Regions from separate parts of the Streptomyces sp. NPDC087906 genome, predicted to be linked through region 1. Evidence: riboswitches for the same ligand, from Rfam matches in the RefSeq annotation. Region 1 holds a riboswitch; the other holds the start of a gene.
What was found. Region 1 has a riboswitch for cobalamin ahead of ACZ63I_RS16075 (ABC transporter substrate-binding protein). Riboswitches for the same ligand answer to the same signal wherever they lie in the genome.
Positions count from the first base shown of each region.

Region 2: it holds a riboswitch for cobalamin, as region 1 does, so the genes downstream of both, ACZ63I_RS23560 (ribonucleoside-diphosphate reductase subunit alpha) here and ACZ63I_RS16075 (ABC transporter substrate-binding protein) in region 1, are expected to answer to the same signal.

Region 1 covers NZ_JBVJLC010000004.1:530,228-534,198, reverse strand. Annotated here, with positions in the region: gene ACZ63I_RS16085 (amino acid permease) at 1-1,345, shown strand, start outside; gene ACZ63I_RS16080 (M67 family metallopeptidase) at 1,390-1,803, shown strand; cobalamin riboswitch at 1,795-1,927, shown strand; gene ACZ63I_RS16075 (ABC transporter substrate-binding protein) at 1,970-2,983, shown strand; gene ACZ63I_RS16070 (FecCD family ABC transporter permease) at 3,066-3,971, shown strand, end outside.
Region 2 covers NZ_JBVJLC010000008.1:95,101-99,071, forward strand. Annotated here, with positions in the region: gene ACZ63I_RS23560 (ribonucleoside-diphosphate reductase subunit alpha) at 1-1,958, opposite strand, end outside; cobalamin riboswitch at 2,096-2,221, opposite strand; partial or broken gene ACZ63I_RS23565 (Uma2 family endonuclease) at 2,343-2,714, shown strand; gene mctP (monocarboxylate uptake permease MctP) at 2,803-3,971, opposite strand, start outside.

The sequences.
Region 1 (3,971 bases):
GATCGCGATCGGCGGCGCGATCGGCGTCGGTCTGTTCATGGGCGCCGGCGCCAACATCGCCAAGGCGGGCCCGAGCATCATCCTGATGTACGCGCTCGCCGGCGTCGTCATCTTCTTCATCATGCGGGCGCTCGGCGAACTGCTCCTCTACCGCCCGGTGTCCGGCTCGTTCGCCGAGTACGCGCGCGAGTTCCTCGGCCCGTTCTTCGGCTACGCCACCGCCTGGACGTACTGGCTGATGTGGGTGGTCACCGGCATGGCCGAGCTGACGGCCGCCGCGATCTACATCCACTTCTGGTTCCCGCAGATCCCGCAGTGGGTCAGCTCGCTCGTCTTCCTGCTGGTGCTCTTCGGGGTGAATCTGATCTCCGTGAAGATCTTCGGCGAGGTCGAGTTCTGGTTCTCGATGATCAAGGTCACCGCCATCATCGGCATGATCGTCATCGGCCTCGGCGTGCTCACCCTCGGCTTCTCCGACGCCGGCGCCACCGCCGCCCCCAGCAACCTGGTCTCGCAGGGCGGGGTCTTCCCGCACGGCATCGGCTCCAGCCTGATGACCCTGCAAGGCGTGATGTTCGCCTACCTCGCCGTCGAGGTCGTCGGCGTCACGGCCGGCGAATCGCAGAACCCGGAGAAGACCCTCCCCAAGGCCATCAACACGCTGCCCTGGCGGATCATCATCTTCTACGTCGGCTCGCTGACCGTCCTGCTCGCCGTGGTCCGCTGGACCGAGTTCTCGGCCGGCACCAGCCCCTTCGTCTACGCCTTCGAGAAGATCGGCATCCCGCTCGCCGCCGGGATCGTCAACTTCGTCGTCCTCACGGCGGCCCTGTCGTCCTGCAACTCCGGCATGTACTCGACGGGCCGGATGCTGCGCGCCCTCGCCGCCAACAGCGAGGCGCCCAAGGCGTTCGGCAAGCTCAACTCGCGCCGCACACCCGCCTTCGGCATCAGCGTCTCCGTCGCCCTGATGGGCGTCGGCGTGATCCTCAACTACCTCGTCCCCGAGAAGGCGTTCGGGTACGTGACGTCCGTGGGCACCGCCGCCGGCATCTGGACCTGGATGATGATCCTCGCCAGCCACATCCGCTACCGGCGCGCCGTCGAAGCGGGCCGGCTGCCCGCCTCCGCCTTCCCCGCCCCCGGCGGCGCCGCGCTGAGCTGGGTCGCCCTCGTCTTCCTCGCCTTCGTCACCTGCCTGATCGCCTACGACCACGAAGCGCGCGTCTGCCTGTACGTGGGCGCCCTGTGGGCGGTGGGCCTGGTGGGCGGCTGGCGGCTCCTCAAGCGCCGCACCGCCACCGCCACCGAGGAAGAAGCGGGCGCCTACGCACCCGTCGAGTAGGGCCTCCCCGGTGGGCGGGCCCCCGGCCGTCCTATATTTCACTCATGCTGACCCTCACCCAGGCTCTGTACGACCAGATCGTCGCGCACGCACGGCGCGATCACCCCGACGAAGCCTGCGGCGTGGTCGCGGGACCCGAGGGCACCGACCGGCCCGAGCGGTTCATCCCCATGCTCAACGCGGCACGCTCGCCCACCTTCTACGAATTCGATTCGGCGGACCTGCTGAAGCTCTACCGCGACCTGGACGACCGCGACGAGACCCCGGTGATCGTCTACCACTCGCACACCGCGACCGAGGCGTACCCGTCCCGTACCGACATCAGCTACGCCAACGAGCCCGAGGCGCACTACGTGCTGGTCTCGACCGCCGACAGCGACGGCCTCGGCCCGTTCCAGTTCCGCTCCTACCGGATCGTGGACGGCAAGGTCACCGAAGAGGACGTCACGGTCGTCTGAGAGACTGACCGTCTGCCCGAGGCGGCAGGAGCCAGGAAGCCGGTGCGAGTCCGGCGCGGTCCCGCCACTGTGACCAAGCGATTGCGCTTGGCAGCCAGGAACTGACCTGCCGCCCTTCTTCCACCAGCCAGGGGACGCGGAAATCCCCCCGGAGGAGAGCTCAGCCATGCCGCCAGTCCCGCCCGCGCTCCGCCGCGCACTCATAGCCGCCGCACTGCCCGCCCTGCTCGTACCGCTCGCCGCGTGCGGCTCGACGGAAGAGCCCGGGGACAAGCCCGCGGCCGGCGCCGCGAAGGCGGCAGCCCCCGGCTTCCCTTACACCGTCACCAACTGCGGTGTGCGGACGACCTACCAGGCACCGCCCGAGCGCGTCGTCACCATGAACCAGCACGCCACCGAGGTGATGCTCGCCCTCGGCCTGCGGAAGTCGCTCGTCGGCACCGCCTATCTGGACGACACGATCTCGCCCGCCTACGCAGCCGCGTACAAGAGCGTGCCGGTCCTGGCCAAGGAGTACCCCTCCAAGGAGAAGCTGCTCGCCGCCGATCCCGACTTCGTCTACGGCGGCTACGCCAGCGCCTTCGACGCCAAGGACGGCCGCGCGCGCGACGACCTCAAGGGCGCGGGCATCGGCACCCGGCTCAACATCGAGAGCTGCACCAAGGGCGCCGTCACCATGGACGACGTCTACCAGGAGGTACGGGAGGTCGGCCGCACCTTCGGCGTCCCCGACCGGGCGGAGAAGTGGATCGCGCGGGCCCGCGCGACCGTCGCGGGCACGGCCGCCAAGCTGAAGGGCGTCAAGCCCGTCTCGGTCTTCGTCTACGACAGCGGCGACAAGACCGCCTTCACGGCGGGCGGCGCAGGCATCGGCAACGAACTCATCACCCGCGCGGGCGGCGCCAACGTCTTCGCCGACCTGGACAAGTCGTTCGGCGACGCCACCTGGGAGCAGGTCGTCGCCCGCAAGCCGCAGGCCGTCGTCATCTACGACTACGGCTCCACGACGGTCGCCCAGAAGGAGAAGCGGCTCACCGACGACCCGGTGCTCGCCGACGTCCCCGCGATCAGGAACAAGCGATTCGCCGTGATGCCGCTGTCCAGCGTCGTCCTCGGCGTACGCGCCCCCGACGCCGTCGCGAAACTCGCGGCCCAGCTCCACCCCGGAACCGTGAAGTAGCGCCGTGCCCCGCACCACCCCGGCAGGCACGCGAGGCATATCAGGCACGCCCGGCCCGCACGGCATACCCGGCCCGCGCGGCATGCCCGGCCCGCGCGGGCACCGGCGGCTGCGCTACCCGCTCGTGGTCGGCTGCCTCGTCGTCGCGCTCGCCGCCGCCGTCGTCGCGGGGCTCGCGCTCGGCTCCGTACGGATCGGGCCCGGCGACGTCGTCGCCGCCCTCACCGGGCGGGCCGAGCCGAGCCCGTACCGGACCATCGTCCTCGACGTACGGCTGCCCCGGGTACTGCTCGGCGCGATCGTCGGCGCGGGGCTCGCCGTCGTCGGGACGGTCCTCCAGGCGCTGGTGCGCAACAAGCTCGCCGACCCGTTCCTGCTCGGCATCTCCTCCGGCGCCTCGACCGGCGCCGTGGCCGTGCTCGTCCTCGGCATCGGCGGGGGAGTGACCACCACCGTCGCCATGCCGGCCGCCGCCTTCGCCGGGTCGCTCGTCGCGCTCGCCCTCGTCTACAGCCTCGCCCGCAGGGGCGGCGCCATGACCGGCGGCAGACTCGTCCTGGCCGGGGTGACCGTCTCGTACATCCTCTCCGCGCTCACCACCCTGCTGCTGGTCGTCGCCGCCCGGCCCGAGCAGTTCCAGGAGGCCCTGTACTGGACGCTCGGCGGTCTCGGCAGCGCCCGCTGGGGCACGCTCGTCCTGCCCGGCGTCGTGCTGGCCGCGGGGACGGCGCTGCTGATGACCCTGGCCCGGCCGCTCGACCTGCTGCTGGCGGGGGAGGAGGGCGCGAGCGTGCTCGGCCTGAACACCGGGGCGTTCCGGGCGGCCGTCTTCGTCGTCGCCTCGCTCGTGACCGGCGTCATGGTCGCGGCGAGCGGCGCCGTCGGCTTCATCGGACTGCTCGTACCGCACGCGGCCCGCGCGGTCGTCGGCGCCGGACACCGCGGCCTGCTGCCGGTCGCCGCGCTCGGCGGGGCCGTGGTGCTGGTC
Region 2 (3,971 bases), on a different contig from region 1:
TCCCAGACACCGAGCCGCTTCAACTCCGCCACCAGGTACGAGTTGACCTGGAGGAACTCGCCCGACAGCGTCTCGCGCTTGAAGAGGTTCGAGACCTGCGGCTCGATGCACTCGTAGACCCCGGCGATCGAGGCGATGGTCGCGGTCGGCGCGATGGCGAGCAGCAGCGAGTTGCGCATACCGCTCCTGGCGACCCGGGCGCGCAGGGCGTCCCACCGCTCGGGCCAGTTCAGCTCGACGCCGTAGTGGTCGGGGTGCAGCACCCCGCGCGCCGTACGCGTCTGCTCCCAGGCGGGCAGCGGGGCGTACCGCTCGGCGAGCCCGCAGGACGCCTCGTACGCGGCGAGCATGACCCGCTCGGCGATCTTCGTGGAGAGCGCGGCGGCCTCGGCGGAGTCGAAGGGCAGGCCATTCTTGAAGAAGACGTCTTGGAGGCCCATCACACCTAGGCCGACCGGGCGCCATGTGGCATTGGAGCGGCCCGCCTGCTCGGTCGGGTAGAAGTTGATGTCCACGACCCGGTCGAGGAAGGTGACGGCGGTGGCGACCGTCGAGTCCAGCCGCGCCCAGTCGATCTCGCCCGAATCCAGCACGAAAGCGGCCAGGTTGACCGAGCCGAGGTTGCAGACGGCCGTCTCGCCGTCGTCCGTGACCTCCAGGATCTCCGTGCAGAGGTTGGACGAGTGAACGGTGCGGCCGGGCTCCGCCGTCTGGTTGGCCGTACGGTTCGACGCGTCCTTGAAGGTCATCCAGCCGTTGCCGGTCTGGGCGAGGGTGCGCATCATCCGCCCGTACAGGTCGCGGGCCGGGATCGTCCTGATCGCGAGGCCCGCCGCCTCGGCCGCGCGGTACGCCGTGTCGAACGCGTCGCCCCACAGGTCGACCAGCTCGGGCACGTCTGAGGGTGAGAACAGCGACCAGTCGGTGTCCGCCTCGACGCGTCGCATGAATTCGTCGGGGATCCAGTGCGCGAGGTTGAGGTTGTGCGTACGGCGTGCCTCCTCACCGGTGTTGTCCCGCAGTTCGAGGAACTCCTCCAGGTCGGCGTGCCACGTCTCCAGATAGACGGCGGCGGCGCCCTTGCGCCGGCCGCCCTGGTTGACGGCGGCGACCGAGGAGTCGAGCGTGCGCAGGAACGGCACGATGCCGTTGGAGTGCCCGTTGGTGCCGCGGATCAGCGAACCCCGGGAGCGGATACGGGAGAACGGGATGCCGATGCCGCCCGCGTGCTTCGAGAGCCGGGCCACCTGGTGGTAGCGGTCGTAGATCGAGTCGAGTTCGTCGGCGGGGGAGTCCAGCAGGTAGCAGGAGGACATCTGCGGGTGCCTGGTACCGGAGTTGAACAGGGTCGGCGACGACGGCAGATAGTCCAGCCGGCTCATCAGCCGGTAGAGGGCGGCGACTTCGTCCAGCGCGGCCGTACTGTCGTCCTCGGCGAGCCCGCACGCCACGCGCAGCATGAAGTACTGCGGGCGCTCGAAGACGTGGCGGGTGATCGGGTGGCGCAGCAGGTAGCGGCTGTAGAGCGTACGCAGCCCGAAGTACCCGAACCGGTCGTCGGCGGCCGGGTCGACGAGCGCGTCGAGCCGCTCGGCGTGCAGCGCCACGAAGCGGGCCGTGGCGTCGGCGATCAGCCCCTCGGTGTGTCCGACGCCGACCGAGGCGGAGAACGACACCGCGCCCTGGCCCGCGGCCTCGTCCGCGATGGAGCGGGTCAGCAGCCGGGCGGCGAGCCGGGAGTACGCCGGGTCCTCGGAGATCAGCCCGGCGGCGGCCTCGGTGGCCAGCTCACGCAGGCCCGCGGCGTCCGATCCGGCGTGCCGCCCCCGGAGCGCCGCCGCGGCGACCTTGCCCGGGTCGGTGTCGGGCAGATCGGCGGTGAGGTCCGTCAGCGTACGCAGCAGTGCCTCGCCTGAAGCGGCGGTGTGCGTGGCCGGACGGTCTGGCGCGATGGTCACGTGATGCTCTCCCTCGCTCGGACCGGGTCCGGCGGGCAGGAGGCAGGCGTACGACGGACCGCACCCGGAGCAGGGCGCACCGCCGTGTCCGCCGGCCCTACCGCGGGGCCCGGGACGTCTCGACGCCCGAATCGGCCGACCCGGACGCACCGCCGGCAGGTGTTCGGACTCGCGGGGTACGACAAAGCGCACCACAGCACACCGTTGCGGGACAGTTCCGGATTCGCACCGGATTCCCCTGTGTCGACAGCGAGACGAGCATACATCTGGTGGACGTTCCGGGAGCCACCCCCCACATGTTGTGTCGCGGCGAGTTTCGTCTGCTCGCTGTCAGCGCTGTGTCAGCGATTTCCGCTACCGTCCTGGAGACAAGGAGGTGTCCCCATGGCGGCGGTCGAAGGCAGGCACGGGATTCTTCCGGAGGAGTTCGACGAGGCGACCCGGGTACTGGCGAGGACCACTGAGGGCGTCCGGCTGGAACTCATCGACGGACGGATCAGGAGCAGGGCCGTGCCGGACGGTTCCCGCGGGCGCGTCGTTCAGTGGCTGACACGTATCTGCATGAGAGCGCGTCCTGAGCTGTGGCTCCATCCGGGGCAGGGGCTGAAGGTCCAGACGTATCGCAACGGCCGTGCTCGCCCGGACGGTGCCCTGGCGCCCAGCGGCGCTTTCGTCGGCCAGGGCGAGTGGGGCGACCCGGAACGGGTCCTGATGACCGTCGAGGTCACGTCGTACGACTCCGACACCGACGACCGAGCAGCTCAAGGAATGGGTGCGCTGAGGGCAGCGAAAACGGGCCGCCGGTGGTGCCGGCGGCCCGTTCCTGTCGCGGTTTCGCGGTGGCTCAGTGGGCCGGTTCCGCCGGGGTCGTCAGGGGGAGTTCGGCCTTGACGTCCGGGTCGCCCGCGTCCGCCGTGTAGTCCGACGCGCTCGTCTCGTCGATGCCGTCCGGTGCCTTGACCGCGCGCAGGATCAGGGTGAGGACCACCGTCACCACCACGTTCAGCACGAACGCGGTGAGGCCGATGTAGCCGATCTCGCCGAGGCCCGGGATCTCCTTCGACGAGCCGCCGAAGTGCTTCTGGGTCGGGCTCGCGACGCCGTACGCGGCGAGCGTCCCGTAGACCATGCCGACCGCCCAGCCCGCCAGCAGGGCCCAGCGGTGGAACCAGCGGGTGAACAGGCCGCCGACCAGGGCCGGCAGGGTCTGCAGGATCCAGATGCCGCCCAGGAGCTGGAAGTTGATCGCTACGGTCGGGTCCATGCCGAGGACGAAGACCAGCGCGCCCACCTTCACCAGCAGGGACACCAGCTTGGAGACCTTGGTCTCCTGCGCGGGGGTCGCGTCCGGCTTGATGAAGTCCTTGTAGATGTTGCGGGTGAAGAGGTTCGCCGCGGCGATCGACATGATCGCGGCCGGCACCAGCGCGCCGATGCCGATCGCGGCGAACGCGACGCCCGCGAACCAGTCGGGGAACATGTTCTCGAAGAGCTGCGGGATCGCCAACTGGCCGTTGTCGACCTTGATCCCGGCGGCGATGGCCATGAAGCCGAGCAGCGCCAGCAGCCCCAGCATCAGTGAGTACAGCGGCAGGATCGCGGTGTTGCGCCGGATCACGTCGCGGCTGCGGCTGGAGAGCGTCGCCGTGATCGAGTGCGGATACATGAACAGCGCGAGCGCCGAGCCGAGCGCCAGCGTCGCGTACCCCCACTGGCCGGCTTCGGGGGGCGCCAGCGCGCCGCGCGGTTTGCCGGTGGCCGGGTTGACCTTCGCGAAGGCGTCGCCCGCCTTGGCGAAGATGTCGTCGAAGCCGCCGAGCCGGATCGGGATGTAGATGATCGCCACGAGAATGACGATGTAGATCAGACCGTCCTTGACGAACGCGATCAGCGCGGGCGCCCGCAGCCCCGACGAGTACGTGTAAGCGGCGAGCACGGCGAACGCGATGAACAGCGGCAGGTCCTTGACGAACCAGTTGGTGTCGTTGCTGCCGCCGATGCCCATCACGTCGA